2 regions of the Bacillus sp. ISL-35 genome follow, and region 2 is predicted to be linked to the other one. Evidence: predicted binding sites of a transcription regulator. Region 2 holds the regulator's gene; the other holds the start of a gene.

Region 1 (11,125 bases), on a different contig from region 2:
CTTCAGCATCGAATCATTCAGACAAATGATCACAAAAGCTAACCCTAATCTTTTTGCTGTTTCGATTTCCGCCACGTTCATCAGGAGTCCTCCGTCTCCTGTTATACATATTACATTTTTATTTGGCGCAGCCAATTTTGCCCCTATTGATCCTGGCAACGCGATTCCCATGGATGCAAGTCCATTTGAAATGATTAATTGCCCTGGCCTATCAGGTTGGAAGTGACGTGCTATTTTCATTTTGTGTTCGCCAACATCAGATAATATGATGGTGTTTTCGTCAGTGTGCTTTTCGATTATATGGAGAATATTTCTGGTCGTTAGTGGCTGTTTACTTATCGTTTCTTCATTCCAGGAGACTTGACTTTCTTGCAAAATCCTCTCTTTAAGACTATTGGCGGGGACCCATTCTTTAGAAACAATTTCCCGATTTTTTAATAGCTTAAAGATTTGATTCAACTCACCGGTTAATTGACTGCGAACTGGATAATATTCATCATACTCTGCTTCTTGAGAATGAATATGCACAACCGGAACTTTGTTTTTATTCCAGTTTTTCGGGAGGCTTTCAATCAGATCGAAACCTATCACAATCAGTAAGTCTGCCTCCGCTATTCCCTCTGGTACTAAATCATGGTCTTTGAATCCAAAGGTAAAGTAGTTAAGAGGATGATTTTTTGGTAAGACCCCTTTGGACATAAAGCTGTTTGCCACTGGTACTTTAAGCAGTTCAGCAAAGCTTTGGAATGCTTCGCTAGCTCCTTGCCTAATTACGCCGTTTCCAATCAGGATAAAAGGTTTTTGACACTTTTTAAGAACTGCTTCTGTTTCATTAATTTCCTCCATCGATGGGACGACACTTGGTGCAGTTCTTTTAGGCATAGCTTTTCTGGAAATTGTCTCTGAAGCCAGGTTCTCTGGTAACTCTACCAGCACTGCTCCAGGCTTTTCACTTGCTGCTCTTCGAAAAGCGTTATGGATAATTTCTGGGACCGTGTCTGATTGTTTAATTTGAACGGACCATTTCGTTGCTGGTTCAAAGATTTTTACTATATCAATAAATTGATGAGACTGTTTATGCTGTCTTTCCATTCCGGCTTGTCCAGTTATCGCTACAACAGGTGACCCATCCAATGTGGCACTTGCAACTCCTGTTAATAAATTTGTGGCACCAGGGCCCAGGGTAGCCAGGCAAACTCCAGGTTTCCCCGCTACCCTTCCATATACATCTGCCATAAATGCTGCGCCTTGCTCGTGGCGAACAGGAACATATTGGATTTCTGTTGATCTGGACAACGAGTCTGCTAGATCTAATACTTCCTTGCCGAATATCCCAAATACGTACCTTACTCCTTCTGTTTCTAAACATTGAACAAGCAAATCAGAAGTTTTCATCATTTCCCTCCAAAAAAATGTACTAATTTAATGGTTTCCTTTGATAACTGATTCATTCAGGGGAAATGATAAATTTTCAAAAACTAAAAAGCAGTATATAAGTCATTCATCACAGCTTTGCGGAGAAAACCGAAAATGCTGATGAATTTTTTCTGATTTCTCGTTCATAATGGTTCACACTCAATTCACTCACAGAAAAGCTTATATAGGCCACCTGCATTTATAAAATAATGAAATGGAATGAGGAAAAGCCCCAGCCAAACAAATTTCTCATATGCGCTTAACTTACCTGGTTCTGCTGCTTTATAGCTGAGAAAAGCCTTAACCTAATCCATGACCCTATTCTGGTACTGTTAGAGGATTCCTGACCATATTCTTATAAAAGAAAACAATAAGCTGAGGTGAATATTTACTTGGAAAAAGTTAAGGTAAGTTTACGTCCAGTTGTAAGCAAGATCAATTTACCCACCGTTATGAAAACAGCCCTTTTACCGGGAGACTCAATTGAAAGATTATTTATTGCAACCCAAATAGGAGAAATTTTTTATATAGGTAACGGAGACATTAAAACTTTTTTAGATATTCGACCGCAAGTCCTTAAACTTGGTGATCAAGGTGGTGGATACGATGAACGGGGATTATTAGGGCTTGCATTTCATCCCCAGTTTTATTACAACGGTCTATTCTATCTTCATTATTCAGTAGCTGGGTCACAAGGGCAAGGTGCACTTCCTGATACTTCTATGCCTGACCCTTGTGACCCAAACACCCTAAATCGAAAATGGGTTAATAGAGAAGTTCAATTTGATCATATAGATACAGTAGAAGAATGGATTCTTCAAACGAATGGACAGCCTCAAAAAAGACGAACATTGCTGAACTTAAGAAGGCCCTTTTTTAATCATAATGGTGTCAATAGCTTAAACTTTTCACCTGAAACAGGAAAACTGGTTTTAACAACAGGAGATGGCGGTTTAGGATATGATCCATTTAATTTGAGTCAGGATGATATGGAAATCGCCGGTAAAATAATTGAAATTGATGTAGTTAAAAATACATCTTTCAATAATCTACTCGTAGTTACTCGTTTTCCTGAACTGCCTGCACCAATCCAGGAAATACTAACGGTGATTGCCAAAGGAGTTCGCAATATACCAGGGATATCATTTCAAAGGAATTACAATCATTATATTAAATATGTGGGTAATGTCGGACAGGATTTGGCAGAATCGATTTTTTCATTCATTCATTATAGACCGATACCGGTCCCTGAACTTGTAATGAACTCCAGGACCACTCAGGAAATGTATATTAACTTTGGCTGGCGTGGCTGGGAAGGTGCTTTTCCTACTTCGATTATGAATGTCTGCTCTGCTAATTCGAATTCGGATAAGAAAACCATTGTTTATTACGATGAAGCAATTGAAACATCAGTTAGGCGGATCCAGCCATTAACTAGTTATTATCATAAAGATCCACGACCAGATAAGTTTGGCGGCACTGCCCTTACAGGAGTCCATCCATATATGGGAAAAGGGATACCGGCTTTAACGGGAAGCGTTTTGTTTACGGATTTAGCCCGCAAGGATGAATCGGCCACTTCAGTTAAAGGAGTATTAGCTTATACTAGGGTAAGGCCAGACTGTAAACTAAATGATTATAGTATTATTGAAACTGACTACAATTTTAGAACTGAATCTGCCTATTATGTTAGTTTGGGAGCGAATCTGGACCAAACCAGATTATTTTTGGGGGTTTATGGCTCGATGAAAGTGACTGACTTTAACCAGGGTACAATTTTTGAAATCATTCCTTGAATCTTGAACCCTTTCTGATTTCTGAGGGCTTTATCTGCCAGGCAATAGTGAGAGATTTGGCAGACACTAAATTATTAACCTTTTTAATCTTTTAAAAATGTTTAATGCAATTTCAACCCATAACCAGCTATAAAGGAAAGCAAATAAAAAGATCCCTGCGGTTGTAAGAAATGAAAAGGAATCTGAAACAACTGGTCCTAAAACGGGAAAGTCGAAGATAAATAGCAGAATGATAATTCCCAGCATTAAAAAAATTGTACCTGCCGCAATAATGCTTAATCTCTTCCTAAATAAGCAAAATGCTGCTCCTATCCCCAGTCCCAACAGTCCTGTTGTAAAGGCGAATACAATTAATTCACTTGGCTGCAGAATAAATAACAAGATAATGGTCAGCAAGTAAGACATTACTCCAAGTGGAATGGAAAACATTGAACATAACAAAATAGGTGCAGTGGCGAGCGGACTAAAAAATAATCCTATACCTGGCAAAAAGCCTCCAGCTGCCTGTAGCATAACTGATATACAGGCCAAAAAAGACCCCAAAATGAGCTTCATCGTTTTTTTGCGTTTTTTGAATATCAGTTTAGATAAACGCACTTCATTAGAAATAGGCTTAAAAAAATACAACTTTCCACCTCATCTTAAATGATATATGGCTTACCGTACATTATATTTATCATTATTAGAAGTGGAACTACTCTTACTATTTTAAACAAAAAAGGAGCATGGATGGGACACCCAAAAAGTTAGATTTCACTCTAACTTTTTGGGTACTCAGTACATTATTGTCCCTGCTTTTTAATTAACATTTACTTTCCCAACCATACCTTCCTGGAAGTGATACCGGCATATCAATTCATAAGTACCCTTCTGTTCTGGTTTCACAGAAATGTTTTTTTCTTTTCCTGGCTGGAGCTCGATGTCAATCCCCAGCTTTTCCACTGTAAAGGTATGCTCTTTCTTCCCTTTGTTTCTCAATATCAAGGTTGTAGTGATTCCGTTTGGAATGTTGATAACTTTAGGATTAAAATAATCATCATTCAACTCTACCTCAATCATTTTAGCATTCTCCATAGGTTTAGTTGCAGCAACGGATTCGGCAAAACCACTATGTAACCCTATAGTTGTCACAACCGTGAACATAGCTACAAACAAAATCAATCCTGTAACCCACTTTTTCACAGGCATTTGCTATCCCTCCTTTCCTAATCCTTATTTTTTTCAAAGTTAAATTAAATTATCACTCTAAATTAACGGGAAGCAGCAAGAAGGTATAATATCAGTAGCTAATAATAAAAAAGCTCTGTTAAGTATTGTTCTTAACTGAACATTTTTGAACGGAAACGGCAATAAGTTTTAATAAGGTAGCGGCTGATTGAATTACGCCTACTTGTCTGTTAAATGAGCAAAAAATGTTAGCAAAAAAAACAAAAAAAGCCTCCATCCCCTGTTATATAAGGGATGGAGGCTTTTTCAAAAGTATGATTCCTACTGGGTTCGAACCAGCGACCTCTACCCTGTCAAGGTAGCGCTCTCCCAGCTGAGCTAAGGAATCGTTCTAAGTTGTCCTATTTAATGAGGACATAAATTAATATATACTGGATTCAGTATAAAGTCAATAATTTTTCCCCATAAAGTTTTCTGGATTATGAATTTCTTATACTTTGGATGATCCTATTAATATACTCATCTTCATGAGGTACAAAATCCTTTTTGGAGACCAGCATCTCTTTTGGTTTCTTTTCGCCTTCCTCACTTACCATGAAACCTTTGAGCCTTATTTCATTGGATTTGGCAAACCATAGATCTTCAAAATCGGTCATGCTTGCCACCATGATCCCTGAGACCTCATCCTTTTGAAGCTGGAATTTTTCAATAGGCTGATGTTTCTTGTACAAGAAAACATGGCATAGCTCTCGGTCAATGAATTCTGGGCTGATTAGTGAATCTTTGATGGTACCTAAAGATTGTAAATCTTCAACAGTCACGTCGATTCCGAGTTCTTCCTTTACTTCCCTCAAGCCATCAAGAGGAGTTTCATGCGCCAGAATATGCCCTGCTGCGGTGATATCCAGCAAACCGGAATAATCCTTCTTGGCGGAACTCCGAACTTGAAAATAAAGAAAGTCCTCCCCGTTTATCCGCTCTGTAAACCAGCAATGGAATGTCTCATGCCAGTGGCCAGCTTTATGGACATCGGACCTCGGTGCTGTTCCCAGGCAAGTCCCATGTTGATCAAAAATTCTAAGCATTTCACTCTCCATCCTTCACACCTCCATTCCAAATTATACCACCATTTACCTTTCAAAAAAAATAACGAACAAACGTTCCAAAAAAATTGAATAGAGAACAAATGTTCGGGTATAATATAATTATTAAAAGATAAGGAGTGAATACACATGAATTTTCTTTTGGAAAAATCACTAAAAGAAAACCAGCCTGTTGAAATGATTTATTTTGCAGTCGATAACCAGATCACACAGCGAAGGATCATTGTAAAAGAGATCAGGGGGAATTACTTTAAAGCATTTTGTTTTCTTAGAAACGAGGAACGTTTATTCAAGGTTGAAAACATCCTATCCATCATGCCAGAAAAACGGCACTTCCTTAAAATCAGTTAAAAAAGAAGCCCCCGGAATGAGGACTTCTTAAAATTAACTAACTGTACTTGGCTCAGGTGTATTGTTTCTCTTGATCAGTATTTGCAAAGCAATGAGTAGAACAAAGGAACCAAGTCCGATTATATCCGTAATTTTCTCAGGATAAATCAGCATTAAGCCGCTTACAACTCCAATTATTCTCTCGTACCAGAACAATTTCCTCAGCCAGAAACCAATAATACCTGCACCAATAAGCATCATGCCGGCAAGTGCTGTAAACACCACCCAGATTAAGTAATACCATGTTGTATCAATCATTAACAATTCTGGAGACAATACGAACATATAAGGGATGATGAACGCCGCTATTGCCAGCTTTGCTGAGTTAACCCCTGTTTTTATTGGTTCACCGCCTGACACACCAGCTGCCGCAAAAGCCGCCAGCGCTACTGGAGGTGTAATATCAGCGATGATCCCGAAATAGAATACAAATAAATGTGCAGATAAATCAGGTACTCCCAGCAAAATGATGGCCGGTGCTGCAATGGTTGACGTAATGACATAGTTTGCTGTTGTCGGTGACCCCATTCCTAACACCAGGGATGCAACCATTGTAAACGCCAGGGTCAGGAGTAAATGTCCTCCGGCAAGATCCAACAATCCATTGGCGAGCTTCAGGCCAAGGCCGGTTTTCGTCACTACCCCTACAATGATCCCTGCAGCAGCAGTTGCAGCCGCAACACCTAACGCCGTGCGTGCCCCATCGACAAGCGCATCAATTACATCTCTGAAACCAATCCGGGTTTCTTTCTTTATCGCACTAACCACAACGGTAATAACAATACTCCATAGAGCGGCTCTCATAACACTCATTCCGCTTACCATCAGGACAATGACAGCCAATATTGGCAATAGCAAATAGATTTTAGCCATAACTTCTTTGCGGTCAGGCATTTCTTCAACCTTCAATCCCCGCAGGCCGACCCTTTTTGCTTCAAAATGTGTCATGATCCAAATCCCGGTAAAATAAAGCAGCGCTGGAATTGCTGCAGCCTTAGCGATATCCCAGTAAGTGATGCCACCGCCAATGAATTCTACCATCAAGAAGGCAGCTGCACCCATGATAGGCGGCATAAGCTGGCCACCGGTAGAAGCAGCTGCTTCTACTGCACCTGCAAATTCTTTACGATATCCGAGCTTTTTCATCATCGGAATCGTGAATGAGCCAGATGTAACAACGTTAGCTACAGAACTGCCGCTGATTGTTCCTTGCAGGGCACTAGAAAAAATCGCAACTTTAGCAGGACCGCCGACTCTTTTTCCGGCAATGGAAACAGCAAGATCGTTAAAATATTGGCCAACGCCTGTTTTCACTAGAAACGCGCCAAATAACAAGAATAAGAAGATAAACGTAGAAGAAACCCCCAATGGTGTTCCTAGGATCCCTTCAGTTGTGAAAAACATTGTCTGGATCAAGCTGTCAAGTTCAAGTCCTCTGTGTGCGAGGAAACCCGGCATATATGGACCATACAATGCATAACCCAAAAACAGAACCGCAATAATCGTAATCGGCAGACCTACCGTTCTCCTTGTCGCTTCGAGGACGAGTAAAACAGCAGCAAGCCCAATGTAAAAATCAACCGGGGTCAGACGGCCAACCCTGTTGACTAGTTCATCAATCATCAGCGGCCAATAAGCACCAACAGCAATCGCAATAATCGCTAATAGGATATCGTACCAGGCGACTTTATGATGAACACGGTCTTTTTTTCGGGCAGGAAATAAAATAAAAATCAGTGCAAGCGCAAAGCCCAGATGGATGGATCTTTGCAACTGTGCAGTCAATACTCCAAAAATTGATGTGTATAACTGGAATAGTGAGAATGACAGCAGCAAGATGAATGCAATCATGCCCATTATCCCTTTTAATTTCCTTGATGCAGCTTCAGGATCGTATTTTTCCAACAGCTCCTGCTGTTCCTGTTCTGTTAATGTTTCATTCTTCATGCTCAAGGATATTCACTCCTTTCATTTGCTGAATAACATTAATTTTCATTACTTTTATCCTTACTCTCGTTCCAGGTTTTATTGCCTGAGCAAGCGGAAAGGAGATCTTACCTTGCAAAAACGTGTGATTTGCCCTCACTTTGCCGACGCGGAGGTCAAAGTGCTTAAATCTTCTATCCATATTCTTAATAAGGTACTTGCCATCCTGCATCTCAAAATGTTCACCTTCCGCAATTTCTGATGGCATACCAATCGCAAAATCTTCATACTCCAATTCATATTGCTGAATCTCATTTTGTTCGGTAATTTTATAGCTTTCAATTACGTCGGACAAATGGATGGAATGTGTATACTTTATCTTAAACTTGTCCCCTTGTGCAATAGGTACATAGCATAGTACATCTTCTTCTTCAGGTTGAAGAAAAACAAGAGCTTGTTTATAAGGAATATTGATTGAGATTAATAAAATGAACATAATGAGGAGCAACAGAACGAAGATCTTTTTATTAAAATTAATTAAGTTCATATAACCCATGCCTCGCCTGTCCTATAACGTTCAAAGAGGTTTGATTAATATTCAGTAAAAAAAGACCGGAATAGGGTTCGGTCTGTTCTGTCGTGGAACCGCCGAAGTAACAAATGCACTCCAGAAATATTAATTGACCGGGCAAAATCCAATGATGGATTTTGTCCGGCCAGAGTTTGAATATTACTCAGCAGCTTTGATTCCTTTTTCATCAAAATACTTCTGTGCTCCTGGGTGTACATCAATTCCTACACCATTCAAAGCATTTTCAGGCTTGATCTGCTTAGCTTTTGCATGTTGTACCTGGTCAAGGTTTTCAAAAATTGATTTAGTGATATCGTAAACAACTTCATCTGAAAGATCCGCCTTTACTACCAGCATTGCCAGAACAGCAACTGTTGGCACATCAGAACCCAATTTGTAAGTTCCTGTTGGCACCACTTCTTTTGCGTAGTATGGATATTTTTCAATTAGTTTATCAGCCTTATCAGCATCTATAGGAACAATCACAACTTTTTCTGTTGCTGAAAGTTCTTCAACAGCCGCAGTTGGATGTCCGGCTGTTACGAATGCAGCATCAATATTGCCGTCTTTAATGCCATTTACCGATTCATCAAAGCTTAGATCCTGCTTTTTGATATCATCAATTGACATTCCATAAGCTTCAAGTATTTGCTCTGCATTCGCTGCAGTACCAGATCCTGGTGCACCTATCGATACCTTTTTGCCTTTAAGGTCATCGACAGACTTGATACCTGATTTTTCAGTTGTAACGATTTGGATTGTTTCAGGATAAAGCGTACCAATCGCTTTAATATTATCGATTTTGTTTCCATCAAACATCAGCTTTCCTTCAGTTGCATAAGAAGCGATATCTGTTTGAGTGAAGGCGATTTCACCTTTACCATCTTTAATGCTCTGCATGTTTTCAGCAGATGCTCCTGTTGTTTCCGCATTTGTATCGATACCTGTTGCATCAGACACAATCTTGGCAAAAGCTCCGCCAAGCGGGAAGTATGTACCACCCGTACCGCCAGTAAGGATGCTCATGAATTTAGGTTTTTCTTGTGATTTTCCTTCTCCGCCCTTTTCGTCAGAGCTGCTGCCACAAGCTGATAGCACCATCGAAAGTACTAGCACAAGTGCAGTGAACAAAAGAAACTTTCTTTTTTTCATCAGATTTCCCCCTTTGATATATAATTGTTCACCATAATTCTACCATAAGACTTCACACAATTGTCAAACATGTTACTTGCTTACTAATTTCATGCCGGCTTATAATACATTACCTGAAAAGCTTTTTGAAAATACATATGCTAAAATCGTCTTGACGGCAAAAATGTAAAATAGCAAATCTAAGGTTTTGGAGGTAAATAAATGGATTTTCCAATGGGCAAAATTGAAGAAATCACACTCCAAAGCAAGGAGCTGGGCGAAGAAATAACGATGCTGGTATACCTGCCTGCCAATTATTCCCCATTGTATAAATACTCCTTGCTGATCGCACAGGATGGACGCGATTATTTCCAATTGGGGCGGATAGGCAGGGTTGCGGATGAATTCCTTGCAAAAAAAGAAATTGAAAACGTCATCATCGTTGGAATCCCATATGATTCTGTCGAAGACCGACGCCAAAAATACCATCCGAAAGGAGAGCAGCACCAAGCCTATATTCGCTTTTTGGCCCATGAGCTTGTCCCTTATCTCGATGAACGCTATCCAACCTACCAAATGGGGATGGGACGCGCTTTGGTCGGTGATTCGCTTGCAGCAACCGTTTCACTGCTTGCAGCTATCCAGTATCCTCATACTTTTGGAAAAGTTCTGCTTCAATCACCTTATGTGAATGAGGAAGTATTTTCGGCGGTTAAGAACTTCAATCAACCTGAGTTGCTGAATATATACCACAGTGTCGGCGAACAGGAGACAGTTGTTAAGACGACATCATCCAAAAACAAAGATTTCCTTACACCAAACAGGGAGCTTTCAAAGATGTTCAAGGAAAAAAGCTTTGGCTATTTTTATGAAGAATTTAGTGGAGACCATACATGGACTCATTGGCAGCCCAACCTTAAGCGGGCAATGAAAAGAATGTTTTCCTAATGAATGCTTCTTTATATTATATATTTCAAAAATTTGTTATAATGAATGGTAAATCATAATTTTCAGTTTTCTTAACTGAACGAGAAGCAACACTATAATGAAACGGGGGTATTTAGATGAAATTCGGTATTGTCATTTTTCCATCAAAGAAGATCCAGGATTATGCTAATTCGATGAGAAGGCGCTATGACCCACATTATGCATTAATCCCGCCACACATCACTTTAAAATCTCCATTTGAAGCGACAGAAGAGGAGATTAAGGATATCGCCAATAAGATCGATTCGATTGCCAGGAATTTCAAACCAGTCAAACTGAACATCAAGAAGATTGGTTCTTTTAAACCCGTAAATAATGTCATATACCTGAAGGTTGAATCACCTGAAGATTTAGGCTCACTCCATAATGAACTAAATTCAGCATTCGATGGAAATCAGGAATATAACTTTGTACCGCATATCACTATTGGGCAAAAAATGTCCGACGATGAGCACTCGGATGTCTATGGTTCATTAGGGATGACAAAAGTTGAATTCGAAGATACTGCCGACCGCATTCATTTGCTGTACCAGCTGGACAACGGTTCATGGACTGTATATGAAACATTCAGGCTTGGAAAGGAATAAATAATCGTGGAAGTAAAAATTGTAAATAGCGAACAAGAATTAGCAGACGCA
Region 2 (11,125 bases):
AAGCCATCGGTGCTGCCCCCATCGGCATGCCCGGGTGGCCTGAATTTGCTTTTTCAATCGCATCAATTGATAAAGTACGAATGGAATCAATTGATAGCATATCAATTTCTTTAAACATGAAATACATCCTTTCTATAGGTACTGGCTACATCCTTAATATTATAGCGAGAGAAATTATTATACAACAAATTATGCCTGAAGGAGACAGAAAAGGCCGTATTGTTATTTATTTTGACACATACTCGCTGTACTTATGTAAGCGAACAGTTTAGATGAAGACGGAATACAACTTCGAAGCTATGAGTTTTAATTGGCCTCAGTGCTGATTTTCCACTTTAGAAGTCGTATAAAACATTCTATTTCAGTTGTTTTATCTGTCTTGCTGGTAAAATAAAAATGGAATACATTCTCTCATGTATTCCAAATTAAATATATTAATGAAGTTTATTCTTCATTTTTTCTTCTTTTAATTTTTCAGGTGTCACATCATTTCCCTCAGGATCGACAATGGTAACTCCCTTTAGTGTGTTGAGCATAGAAGAACGGAATGACTGGAGATACTCGGCGCGAAGCTTTGTCTGTTCCTTTGCTTCCTCTTCATTCAGCTTCGATGTTTTTGCTTTCCTTGCCAGTTCGTTGATTCTAGCAATTTTATCACTTGATAGCATTGTAAAGCTCCTTTGTAAAAAATTACGTCAAATGACATCTTACTAAATTTTTTTGGGTTTTACAAGAAAGGAGCCTTATTCCTCATCTGTTTCTATATACTCAAGATATCGTCGATTCACTGTTGCCTTGGATACATTGTAGCCAAATCCTTTTAGGGTAGCGGCAATTTCAGCAAAAGTAAGGCCATTATTCCGCAGCCTGACAATCTCCGCAATCGGCATGTCTTTACGTTCCCTGCCGGAATGCTCGCCCTGGTTTTTCAGATTGCGCTGAGGCTTGTATCCATGTTCTACCGCACGTTTCATTCCGCGTTTAATCTTTATGTTATGGATCTTCCTCTGATATTCTTCTACCATACTGACAATCTGGAGGACCATGGAATCCGATTCAGAAAGTTGGAGTTCCCCGCTGTGCGAGATGCTGTATAACTTAACGTTCTCCTTGAGGATGCAATGGAGAATCGCAACCTTGGCATTCCCCCTGCCAAGTCTGGTCTCATCCTGAATCAAAACGGCACTGACTGACTTGTCCTTGATCAACTCCAGCAGTTCCAGTATCCCGTCCCTTTCAAGGTCATACCCGCTGGCTTGTTCCTTGATGATGCTCATCACTTCAAATCCATAGTCTTCTGCAAGGCGGAGCAATTCTTCCTCCTGCCTGGCAAGCGATGTTTCCTGTGTTTCCTTCGTGGTACTTACCCGGCAATAAATAATCGCTTTCATGCTGTCACCTTATTCTATGTACAAATTATCTTTCTGCTCCGGCAATTTGGGTAGGTTCTACATATTCCGCTTTTACCGGGATGACAAGTTCATCTCCTGGAAAAACCTTTTCTCCTACGATCGCATTTTCTTTTTCTACCCAGCTCACGAATTCATTTTTCGACAAATGATGTTCACTGGCGTATGTCTCAGCAACCTCCCACAGTGATTGCCCTTCTTCTATAGTAACAGTTATGTATGCATCATCGTTATTTAATTGTGCTTTTGCCACGAGTGAAAAAATCAGGCTGACAGCAAGAAGAATTAAAGCGTAAGAATAGTTTTCCCATAGTTTTTTCATAATCGACACTCCCTAACGAATATATGTTCGCCTATTTAATTTTTATTATAATACGAACATTTGTTTTGTGTCAACTCAAAATTCGAACTTATGTTTGTATCTATTAAATAGACATGGTATAATTAGGACAAGAAAATATACGAGGTGCGTGAATATGACAAAGTTATCAAAGCGGCAACAAGATATATTTGAATTCATAAAAGGTGAAGTCAAGAAAAAAGGATATCCGCCATCCGTACGTGAAATTGGTGAAGCAGTTGGACTGGCATCAAGTTCTACGGTACACGGCCACCTTGCAAGGCTTGAAAGCAAAGGACTGATCAGACGCGACCCAACAAAACCGCGTGCAATTGAAATACTGGAAATTGAAGAGGAAACCCGTATCCCTAAATATAATGTTGTCAACGTGCCTGTTGTCGGTAAAGTAACAGCCGGTATGCCGATCACCGCAATTGAGAATGTAGAAGAATACTTCCCGCTTCCAGATCGGCTTGTTCCTCATGATGAGCAGGTTTTCATGCTGGAAATCATGGGTGACAGTATGATAGAGGCTGGTATCCTTGATGGAGATTATGTAATCGTCAAGCAGCAAAAGACTGCCAATAATGGAGACATTGTCGTAGCCATGACAGAGGATGACGAAGCAACTGTTAAACGCTTCTTCAAGGAGAAGGACTATTTCAGGCTTCAGCCTGAAAATTCGTCAATGGAACCGATTATCCTTCGGAATGTATCGATTCTTGGGAAAGTCATTGGCGTCTATCGTCATATGCACTAAAAAGCAAGCGGCCTCCGCTTGCTTTTTTTCGTTCTATTAAACTTTCATTCTTTAAAGGTTCTATGAGAAGAGCACATTCGTTTTCAAAAATAGGTACAAACCCTGACAACTTGTCCCTTTCCGAATAAGATATCGTGTAAGTATTTTTTTGATGGAAAGGAGTTGAATTTCGAATGGGATCCAATCGAAATAACAACGATGTAGCAGGAGTTTTTTACCCTAACCGCAACAACAACCAGGTAAGGGCGACAATTGATTTCGATGACCTTTGCCGTGCTGTCCGTCGCTGCATCATCAATGATCTGGTTGCTGGTGCTCAGGATGAGAATGATCGTGACCGCGATAATAGAAAGTGCGGCTGCAGAGACTAATTACCGCAAAAAAATCCCGAAAGGCTTGTAGCTTTCGGGATTTTTTTCTATCTTAATGAATGTCTCTAACAGGAAGCACCCCAGTTATTTCTTCCATAAATTCTGCTTTTTGCTTACCAGTAAGCCATAAATGGACGATACCCTGGTCCTGGCTGCTCCTGATCAACCGGCCGATTCCCTGTCTTAATCGAAGCAGCATGTATGGAACGTCTACTTCTGCTTCAGGGTTGGCCGCATGCTTGCGTTTTGCCTGGAATACCGGGTCATGAGGCGGGAATGGCAATGAAGCGATAATGACCTGGGTCAATGATTCACCTGGAACATCAAGACCTTCCCATAAACTGTATGAGCAGAGTACAGTGCTTTTGACATTCTGGAAGTCTTTTACGGTTTCACTGATCTCCCGGTCGCCTTCAAATAAAATGGCAAAATCCCATTCCTGTTGTTCGGACCATTTTCTGAACCTTTCCATTTCCTGCATGGAAGAAAACAAAACCAGGGAGCTTCCATTTGCAGTGCTCAAGTCCTCACCTATCTTCTCCCATTTTTGATTTTCAGCATCCTGAACATGCACTTTAATTTCCATTTGTTCTTGATAATCAAACGGTGATGCCACCGTGAAGGAAGAATATTTTTCGATTCCGAGACTCTTAGCTATATAGTTGAAGTCCCCTGCCTGTGATAAAGTAGCTGATGAAAAAACGAACGGGATATTCTGTGCAAAAACTTCTTTTTTCAAAATGTCCTCTACCAAACGGGGCATGATGACGAGTGAAGACTGAACTTCATTCTCTTCAAGCCAGAAAATCCCTTCGTCGTTCTTCAGGAAGATCGCTAGACCATACGCAAAAAACTCGAGGTACTCTTCCATGATTTTTAAATGGTATTCATCAATCAAGAACATTTCTGCGTCAAAAACAAGCTGGTCCATTAATTCGCTGACCTTCTTTTCCAAAGTTTCAGCTGTCTTCCTGATGGCAGGATGCTTCGCAACTTCTTTTCGATTCGAACCCTCAACAGCAGTTGAGTTTTCAACCAGCAGGTCGAACCATGAATCATGCAGTTCTATAATATCCTCGATTAAATAGAGAGATTCCTCCCTGACATCCTGATGCATATAACCTGTTAACACAGTCGTCAGCGTTTGCGAATTAAATCTGTATGTCAAGCCTTTTTGCGCTGCGAATTCAAGCAAATGGCCTTCATCAAAAATGACGGTGCTTGCTTCTGGCAGCAATGGCATCTGGCCCTCTCTTTTGCGAGATTCTTTCGTCCAGACATGCTCCATGTAAAAATCATGCGAGCAAATAATCAAGTCTCCGGCATGTCGATAGTAATCACGATTCAATGTTTGTCCGCAGCGATGGCGCCAGCTGCATGTTGAGCATTGCTGGAGCGGATCCCACGCCATCTGGGACCATTTTTCATTGGTGACCCAAGGATATTCCTTTCGATCACCATAGCGGCTGAACGAATTCATGGAAATGCCTTCATCAAAAATAAAATCAGGCAGCTGGTCATGGACATCAAGGATTTCAATGTCGTCAGAAGTGTTGGAAAGCTCATCAAGCTTCTTGACACATACATATTGCTCCCTTGCTTTCGCCAGCCGGACGTCCACTTTGAGTCCCAATGCCTGCTCTAGTTTCTCAATATCTCCGCCCTCTTTGACAAGCTGTTCGATCAGCGTTTCATCTGAACAGGATACAATCGCAGGCTTCCCCATATAACGAGCGTAGAGGATTGCGTAGATCAGGTAAACGAAGGTTTTTCCTGTCCCCACACCTGCTTCCGCAAACACAATCCCTTTGTTCTTAAAGGCCTGTTCCACCTGGAAAGCCATATATATCTGTTCATCGCGCAATTCATAGCCCTTTTCAGGCAAAATATCATAAAAAACATCACCAATGTAATCTCCTAATAAATCAAAGAATGTATCATTTTTAGTGATGGTAAATGGAAGATTTTTTGTCATTCAGGTTCTCCTTGAAAATTGATTCTGGCCAAAAGCCAGCTTTAATCATAACAGAAAAAAGTGCTGGAAGTGAAAGAATTCATTCTGGTAAAAATTCTGATTACTCTTTTGGAATTTTCTGCTATTATTAATTCAGACTTTAACCAAAGGAGTAAATTTATGAAGGCGAAAAAGTCTAAATACCTTATTATATTCGTTCTCGCAGCATTGATTTTACTCAATATCTATCAATATAACAAAATTTCCGACATGGAAAAGGAAGCAGGACTTGAATTCCAGCGTACTGTACGGGATTCTATCTTTCTGCTGGAAAACGATGCCGATCCGACTATATGGATAAAGATCCTGAATGAAGAAGATGGCGAATTCACGTTTGCCAGTCATCTAGGTGAACTGTCTAATCTGAGCAGACAGTACCATATGATGAATGGAAAGATCTCAATGTTAGGGACAATGTGGGATCAACTAGCAGACCGTTATACAGACTTAGCGATCAGTGTTAAAAATGGCAGGGACTACACTCAAACAGAAGAGGAAATCAACAAAGACAGAGAGTTTCTAGTTATGTTTCTAAATGATATCGACTCAATATCAGGTGAAAGTGAAAAGCGTTATTACAGGGGATTTTCTGATTCCAAATCCAAAACTTCAAATATGGTATGGAGGGAGTATAAGAAATATGAATAGCGTTGATTATATTATTCGCCCGGAAGAAATGCACGATATCCATGGTATCAGGGTTCTAAATCAAGTGGCTTTTGAAAAGGGTGAAAATGAAGCCCGTTTGGTTGACCTGATCAGGGATTCTGAACATTTCATTCCTGACTTAAGCCTGGTAGCTGTTGACGAGAATGGAAAAATCATCGGGCACATTCTTTTTAGCATCATCAGTCTTGTTACAAATCAAGGAATGATTCCAACCATCGGTCTCGCTCCCATGGCCGTGAATCCAGAATATCAAAATAGCGGAATCGGTTCAGCACTCGTCACGGAAGGCCTGAAAAAATGCAAGTCTTTAGGATATCAACATGTATTCGTACTCGGCCATAAGAATTTTTACCCCAAATTCGGGTTTCAGCCCTCGAAAAACTTCGGTATCCAAGCTCCCTTTCCAGTACCAGACGAAGTGTTCATGGCAATTGAGCTTGAGCAGGGCTCATTGAATGGTTTAGAAGGAAAAATAGAATATCCTCCGGCATTTAGTGCAGTAAGCTGAAAAAAGTGCCCGTATTGGCACTTTTTCTTTTGTATGGCACTAATTATTCACCTAGCAGCAAGGCTGATCTTAGGTCACGAACTTCAGTTTTATCGGTTAATCTTCCATACCCTTCATTTTCCTTGTTGCTGATTATGGTTGCAGACTCTCCCTCAAACCAGATTCGGTATTCATCCAAGCTCTCAGGCATATTTTTCTCTTCCTGGATGAAGAAAATCGCCAATACATCTTCTTTCCTTGCCATTTCAGGCTTCGTCTTTGGGGACCATTTGATTTTATCGAATGATTGCTCAATTGTTTGCAGCTCATTTTTTGAGGCAATTATTCTCTCCTCACCGTCTTTCATGCCATCCTTTGTTAGTTTTTGCACATCGACCCTGGTTAATTCCGGTTGAAAATTCGAACTGCAGCCAGTCAAAACAACAATTAGAATCATCATTGTTATAATAGCAAGCTTTTTCATTTAATCCCCTCAATCGTATTATTCAAAGATACTGCAGAGTTAGATTATTATCCCTGATTTTTAGCGCTTATCATTGGATGATCAATCAGTGAAGGAACAATCATAACACCATTTCAATGATTTCCCTGAAACGTTCTTCATCCGCTTCCAGTCCTGCCTTTTTATGTAGAACTGTATACAATCTCATTACTTCTGGATACATTATCGATAATGCAGCTAAAATTTCTTCCGTTTCTCTTTTACAATTCCATTTGGCCAGCAACGATAATTGCTGGTCGTTCAACAAACTTCTTTCACCTTCAACTTTAGACCAAACACCATATGCAGAATCCAGATGGTTTCCGGCTTCCATATACCAGCCGTCAGCAATCAACCATCTGACCCTGTCCAGATTTGCCAATGCATAGTACCACTCTTTCCGCATTGCAGCCCGGTATGTTTCATGGTAAAAAGCCAGTATCTTACCTTTCCAAAAATCTACAGCTTCTGCATCTATCACAAATGCAATCTTGGAAGATTCCTCGAAAACATCTTTTAGAATATCTTTCGGGTCATATAAAACCTCCAAGCCTTTTAACCAGATAGAAGGTTGTATTTGACCTGCCGTTTTATACCAAGTATCAGCTTTAACAAAGGAATCAAAGTGTGCGACCACAACTGGTGAATCCGGGTGACTGTCTTCAAAAAATAATACATTTCCCCAATTCAAAGCGCGCTGCCTTTTATATCGAATAAAATCTACCAGACTGGCATCCTCAACAATGATATGTAGATCTATATCTGAATAGTTATCATAGTTTCCTTTTGCCAATGACCCACCAAGATAAATGGCTCTTACATTTTCATCACTAGTTAAGTCTGCTGTTGCTTTTTTTAAAATTTCATGGCGGTCCCTTGGTAAATTCATATCCCTGACAAAATTCTTAGTTTCTAATCCCACACATATATAACACTCCTTATTTGTCATCACTAATTGCTAATTAAATAACCCCATATTGATTTAATTTCATGTTAAATTCCTGATGTTATAACTATCTTCTGTTAATTCTTCCTCTGAAGTTATGACTTCGAGAAAATGCTTATACATTTCCTTGATTTCTGGCTGCTGGTCAACTGCATGAATACTGTCAGTATAGCTTTTTTCATCCTGATAGATATGCATCTCCATCCACTTTGAACTGTCTTCCTTGCTTTGTAAGTAAAAAGTCTGTTTATTGGTGAAACGTGAATAAATTTGCTCGGCTTTCACTTGAATCTCAAGGTAGTCTTTTTCCCGCTCTGGCTTAATGCTGTAACTATATGTTTTTACGAACATAATAGAGTTTATCATCCCTTAAATTTTTCTCGAGTAGGTCTCAATCCTTCCTGTCAAAATACTCTTTATGGATCCTGGTCAATTGAAACAATTTAAATTCATTTGCTTCTATTTGTTTCTTAATTTGCTCGGCCTCGGTTATTGCGATTTGATATAAATCCTCATTGATCATTCCTGTCGAAAATGCTTCTTCCAGTTCATCATGATCTTTATAGAATATTTCCCCACCAGGCAATATGATAATATCCAGAAACAGGTCATCCCAATAGGGGCGGTTGTTTTCAACCCCATTTCGAAGGCAAATGTCGATATACCACTGAACAACCTCTCCCTGGGCATTGAACATGGTTGTGACGGAATGGCGTTTTCCTTCAGGAAAATGCTGCATCCAGGTAAAGCCATTGTTTACTATGCAAACCTTTTTATCTTCGTATTGAAAAAATAATGGTTCGGTGACTTTTTTTACTTCCAATGAAGTTACATATCCTCGGAAATCTTCCTCTTCAAAAAATTCCTGTTGGAACTCCCTATGGCTAACCCGTTTCCAATCTGCACGGTCACCGTACCTTCTTTCTAGCATTGGCTTATTCATATAAATCTCCCATATTATTATTCAACGGAATATTGAATTCTTGCAGCTTTTCCATTATTCTTTGCTTGTTATAAGTTACCTTGCTGTTATTAGGCAATTCAATCACAGTTCCATTGTTAGTAGTAAACAGATAATGATCCGAAACGGTTACCCCTTTGTTTTTGACGAAAATCTCCTTCGCTTCCTTAATATCCTTCCAGCCATAAGAAACAACTTCATTGAAACTACTCGCCTCATTAAAATGCAAACCCTTGTCATTGAGATAGTAATAATTCGAAATACTGAACATAAAGAATGGTACGCTTCCCAACATAAGTAGAATAGTGAGCCACTTGAACCCTCCCCATTCGAATTTCCATTGAACAAACAGATAAAGGAGCAGCGTGACAGCAAGCCAAAGCATGCCGACCATGAACAGAATATAAGCTGATGGCGGCGTCACATAAAACCACTTATCTTTTGTCAGGTATAGATAATCCTGTATAAAATAAACGAAAACGAGAGGCATGAATAAACTGCTGATGATCAGAATGATGGCTGAAACAAGAATAATATTCGAGGTATTCTCGGATTTGAAGGTTAATTGCGCCATAACTCTTTCCTCCTTTTACCAGATACCTTCTATACGCGTAAAAGGACACAAAGTTTCAAATAAATTAGATTATTCTTAAAATAAAACTGGCTAAAAATGCCTTTCCATTGGCTCCTGGCAATGAGTGTATCCATTTTTTTCGTAGAAGTTGATGCTTTTATCACTTGGCCAAACAATGATGAACTCGAATTTATTCTCTTCAACCCATGAATTAACAATCGATAACAATTCACTGCCCACACCCTTCCCTCTATATGCCGGCACAGTATAAACATTTGTCATGTAAGCAAACGGTCTTGTGATCCTGCCAGGGTGAGGAACCTTTTCGATCAATTCAATATAAATATGTGATATGATTTCCCCTTCTTTTTCCGCAACCCACACAAACCACCTGCCATTTTCCAATGCAGTATTAAGAAAATGTTGGCATTCTTTTTCAAAGGAACGATACGCTATTCCTTCTCCCATTTCCGGGTAATCCTCGAGTGTAAAATCCCACCTCATCTTAATTAATTGCTGTATATCCTGCTTTGTTGCTAAACGAAATTCCATCGAATGTCTCCCTATTTTCAAGTTTCTTTGACATTGTTTCATAGCTTCAAAAATCAATTAGTTTTAACTAGTGGATTTTGCATAGAAAATTCCTAACCCAATTGGAAACAGAGGTACCAAAGCCAAGACGCGTAACCAGTTTTCGGCTCCCAAAAAATAAAGGGATGGCAGAAGTACAGCAACCCCACACCCAATGAGCGCTTTCCAGGACTTGTTGACCAATCCGAATATCAAAAGAATTCCCGATGCACCAACCAGCAGCCAAAATATTGTTCCCGCCATCTCTTCGCCCTCCTAAAATACAGTATGTGTAATAGTCACCCTATCTGAGATTCAGGCTGAACCAGCGTCCATGGCCTTCGGTTTCCCCGATTGTTTTCAGGCTTTCTTTTCCATCATGATAGTAATCCAGGTGGAGACTTGAGTCGTACATATTATTGTAAATATGAAAGATGTCCCTTCGGTCACCAATCTGCTTTACTTGGTCCAAGAGTTTCTTCTTTGTTGTGTCAGGCATTTGATTGGCAACATGAGTATGAAAAACGCAGATCACCTGCTCATCAGGTATTTCGGCATCAAGGGATTTGAGGAGTTCGACGCCATCCCCTTCTATTAATCTCAAAGACTGGTTAGCCACAAAGTTTGCTGCTTTTTCAAACAGTTTCCGCCTTTCATGATGTTCAGGCCAGATGAGAGCTTTAAGCCAAAGATAGTCCTCCGTATTTTTAACATCGTTGATATGCAGGTCAATCCCAATCCTGGTCTTCACTTCAGGGATGTCCATTTCACTGAATATATTATTTTGCCCTTTGATTTTAGATATTAAGTGAACCGGCGAATCAGGTTTACCAAAGATTTGTCCTGACCCATACGAATAGCTATATTGATCAAGGAAAAGCTGCAAACCCGCACTACTCCCGATTTCTATCAAGGCCAACGGTTTTTGGACCTTTTTAAAAATATGGCTAAAAACCGGGTAAAGGTAAGAACAGCGCCTTACTTCATTAGTCTGAACGATTTTGCTTTCAATAATCTCAGTCATTTCTTCAGTAAATTCACGGCAAAAATCAACGAAAGCAGTAAAAGCTTCATCACTTGAACGTGGATGGTTTGTCAAACTTGGGTAGAATTCAGCGAGTGGATGCTCATAACCTTTCATCAGCAGATAATGTACAGCCCCAAAAAGCAAATTTGGCACCGGCTGGCCATCCTTCGCTTTATTTGCAAGTTCAAGCATTTCCCAATCCTCAGCAATTTTCAAAGAAAGAAATTCATATAAAGGACTCGATCCCATGCATTCATGCACAGCAAAATGTTTGAACTTCTCAGAAATCCTTGAATCCATAATAATCCCCTTCCAAAGATGATCAGTCCCACCATAAAAATAATTTATTTGACTCTTCCAATTCTTCCATTAATCCATTGATCGAACCTGCTCCCTGCTCAACGATGTCTGGACAGAATTTATACATTTCGGTGGCGAAGGATCTCAATTTTTTGCTCTCAGGAATTACCTGAAATGTGGCTTCCACCCAGTCAA

What was found. The regulator LexA, encoded in region 2, represses DNA repair genes until DNA is damaged. The targets are predictions, from matches to a motif close to CGAACATATGTTCG.
Region 1: a site for LexA is predicted at 5,559-5,572, ahead of J7E38_RS04555 (WYL domain-containing protein). Genes of this name have one in related genera too.

The regions. Positions count from the first base shown of each region.
Region 1 covers NZ_JAGGQK010000002.1:265,508-276,632, reverse strand. Annotated here, with positions in the region: gene J7E38_RS04585 (acetolactate synthase large subunit) at 1-1,395, opposite strand, end outside; gene J7E38_RS04580 (PQQ-dependent sugar dehydrogenase) at 1,809-3,212, shown strand; gene J7E38_RS04575 (hypothetical protein) at 3,279-3,839, opposite strand; gene J7E38_RS04570 (cupredoxin domain-containing protein) at 4,011-4,400, opposite strand; tRNA gene J7E38_RS04565 (tRNA-Val) at 4,695-4,767, opposite strand; gene J7E38_RS04560 (NUDIX hydrolase) at 4,859-5,476, opposite strand; gene J7E38_RS04555 (WYL domain-containing protein) at 5,612-5,833, shown strand; gene J7E38_RS04550 (TRAP transporter permease) at 5,867-7,819, opposite strand; gene J7E38_RS04545 (DUF1850 domain-containing protein) at 7,809-8,354, opposite strand; gene J7E38_RS04540 (TAXI family TRAP transporter solute-binding subunit) at 8,529-9,521, opposite strand; gene J7E38_RS04535 (alpha/beta hydrolase) at 9,723-10,448, shown strand; gene J7E38_RS04530 (YjcG family protein) at 10,565-11,074, shown strand; gene J7E38_RS04525 (GNAT family N-acetyltransferase) at 11,081-11,125, shown strand, end outside.
Region 2 covers NZ_JAGGQK010000009.1:34,407-45,531, reverse strand. Annotated here, with positions in the region: gene tkt (transketolase) at 1-118, opposite strand, end outside; gene J7E38_RS14040 (DUF896 domain-containing protein) at 435-668, opposite strand; gene J7E38_RS14035 (YneB family resolvase-like protein) at 744-1,391, opposite strand; gene yneA (cell division suppressor protein YneA) at 1,417-1,731, opposite strand; gene lexA (transcriptional repressor LexA) at 1,886-2,509, shown strand; gene J7E38_RS14020 (hypothetical protein) at 2,683-2,880, shown strand; gene J7E38_RS14015 (ATP-dependent DNA helicase) at 2,933-4,855, opposite strand; gene J7E38_RS14010 (hypothetical protein) at 5,015-5,542, shown strand; gene J7E38_RS14005 (GNAT family N-acetyltransferase) at 5,535-6,071, shown strand; gene J7E38_RS14000 (hypothetical protein) at 6,115-6,534, opposite strand; gene J7E38_RS13995 (nucleotidyltransferase domain-containing protein) at 6,635-7,474, opposite strand; gene J7E38_RS13990 (hypothetical protein) at 7,541-7,849, opposite strand; gene J7E38_RS13985 (ribonuclease FAU-1 family protein) at 7,890-8,441, opposite strand; gene J7E38_RS13980 (hypothetical protein) at 8,434-9,033, opposite strand; gene J7E38_RS13975 (GNAT family N-acetyltransferase) at 9,124-9,585, opposite strand; gene J7E38_RS13970 (hypothetical protein) at 9,649-9,867, opposite strand; gene J7E38_RS13965 (DUF2332 domain-containing protein) at 9,908-10,936, opposite strand; gene J7E38_RS13960 (DUF4253 domain-containing protein) at 10,953-11,125, opposite strand, start outside.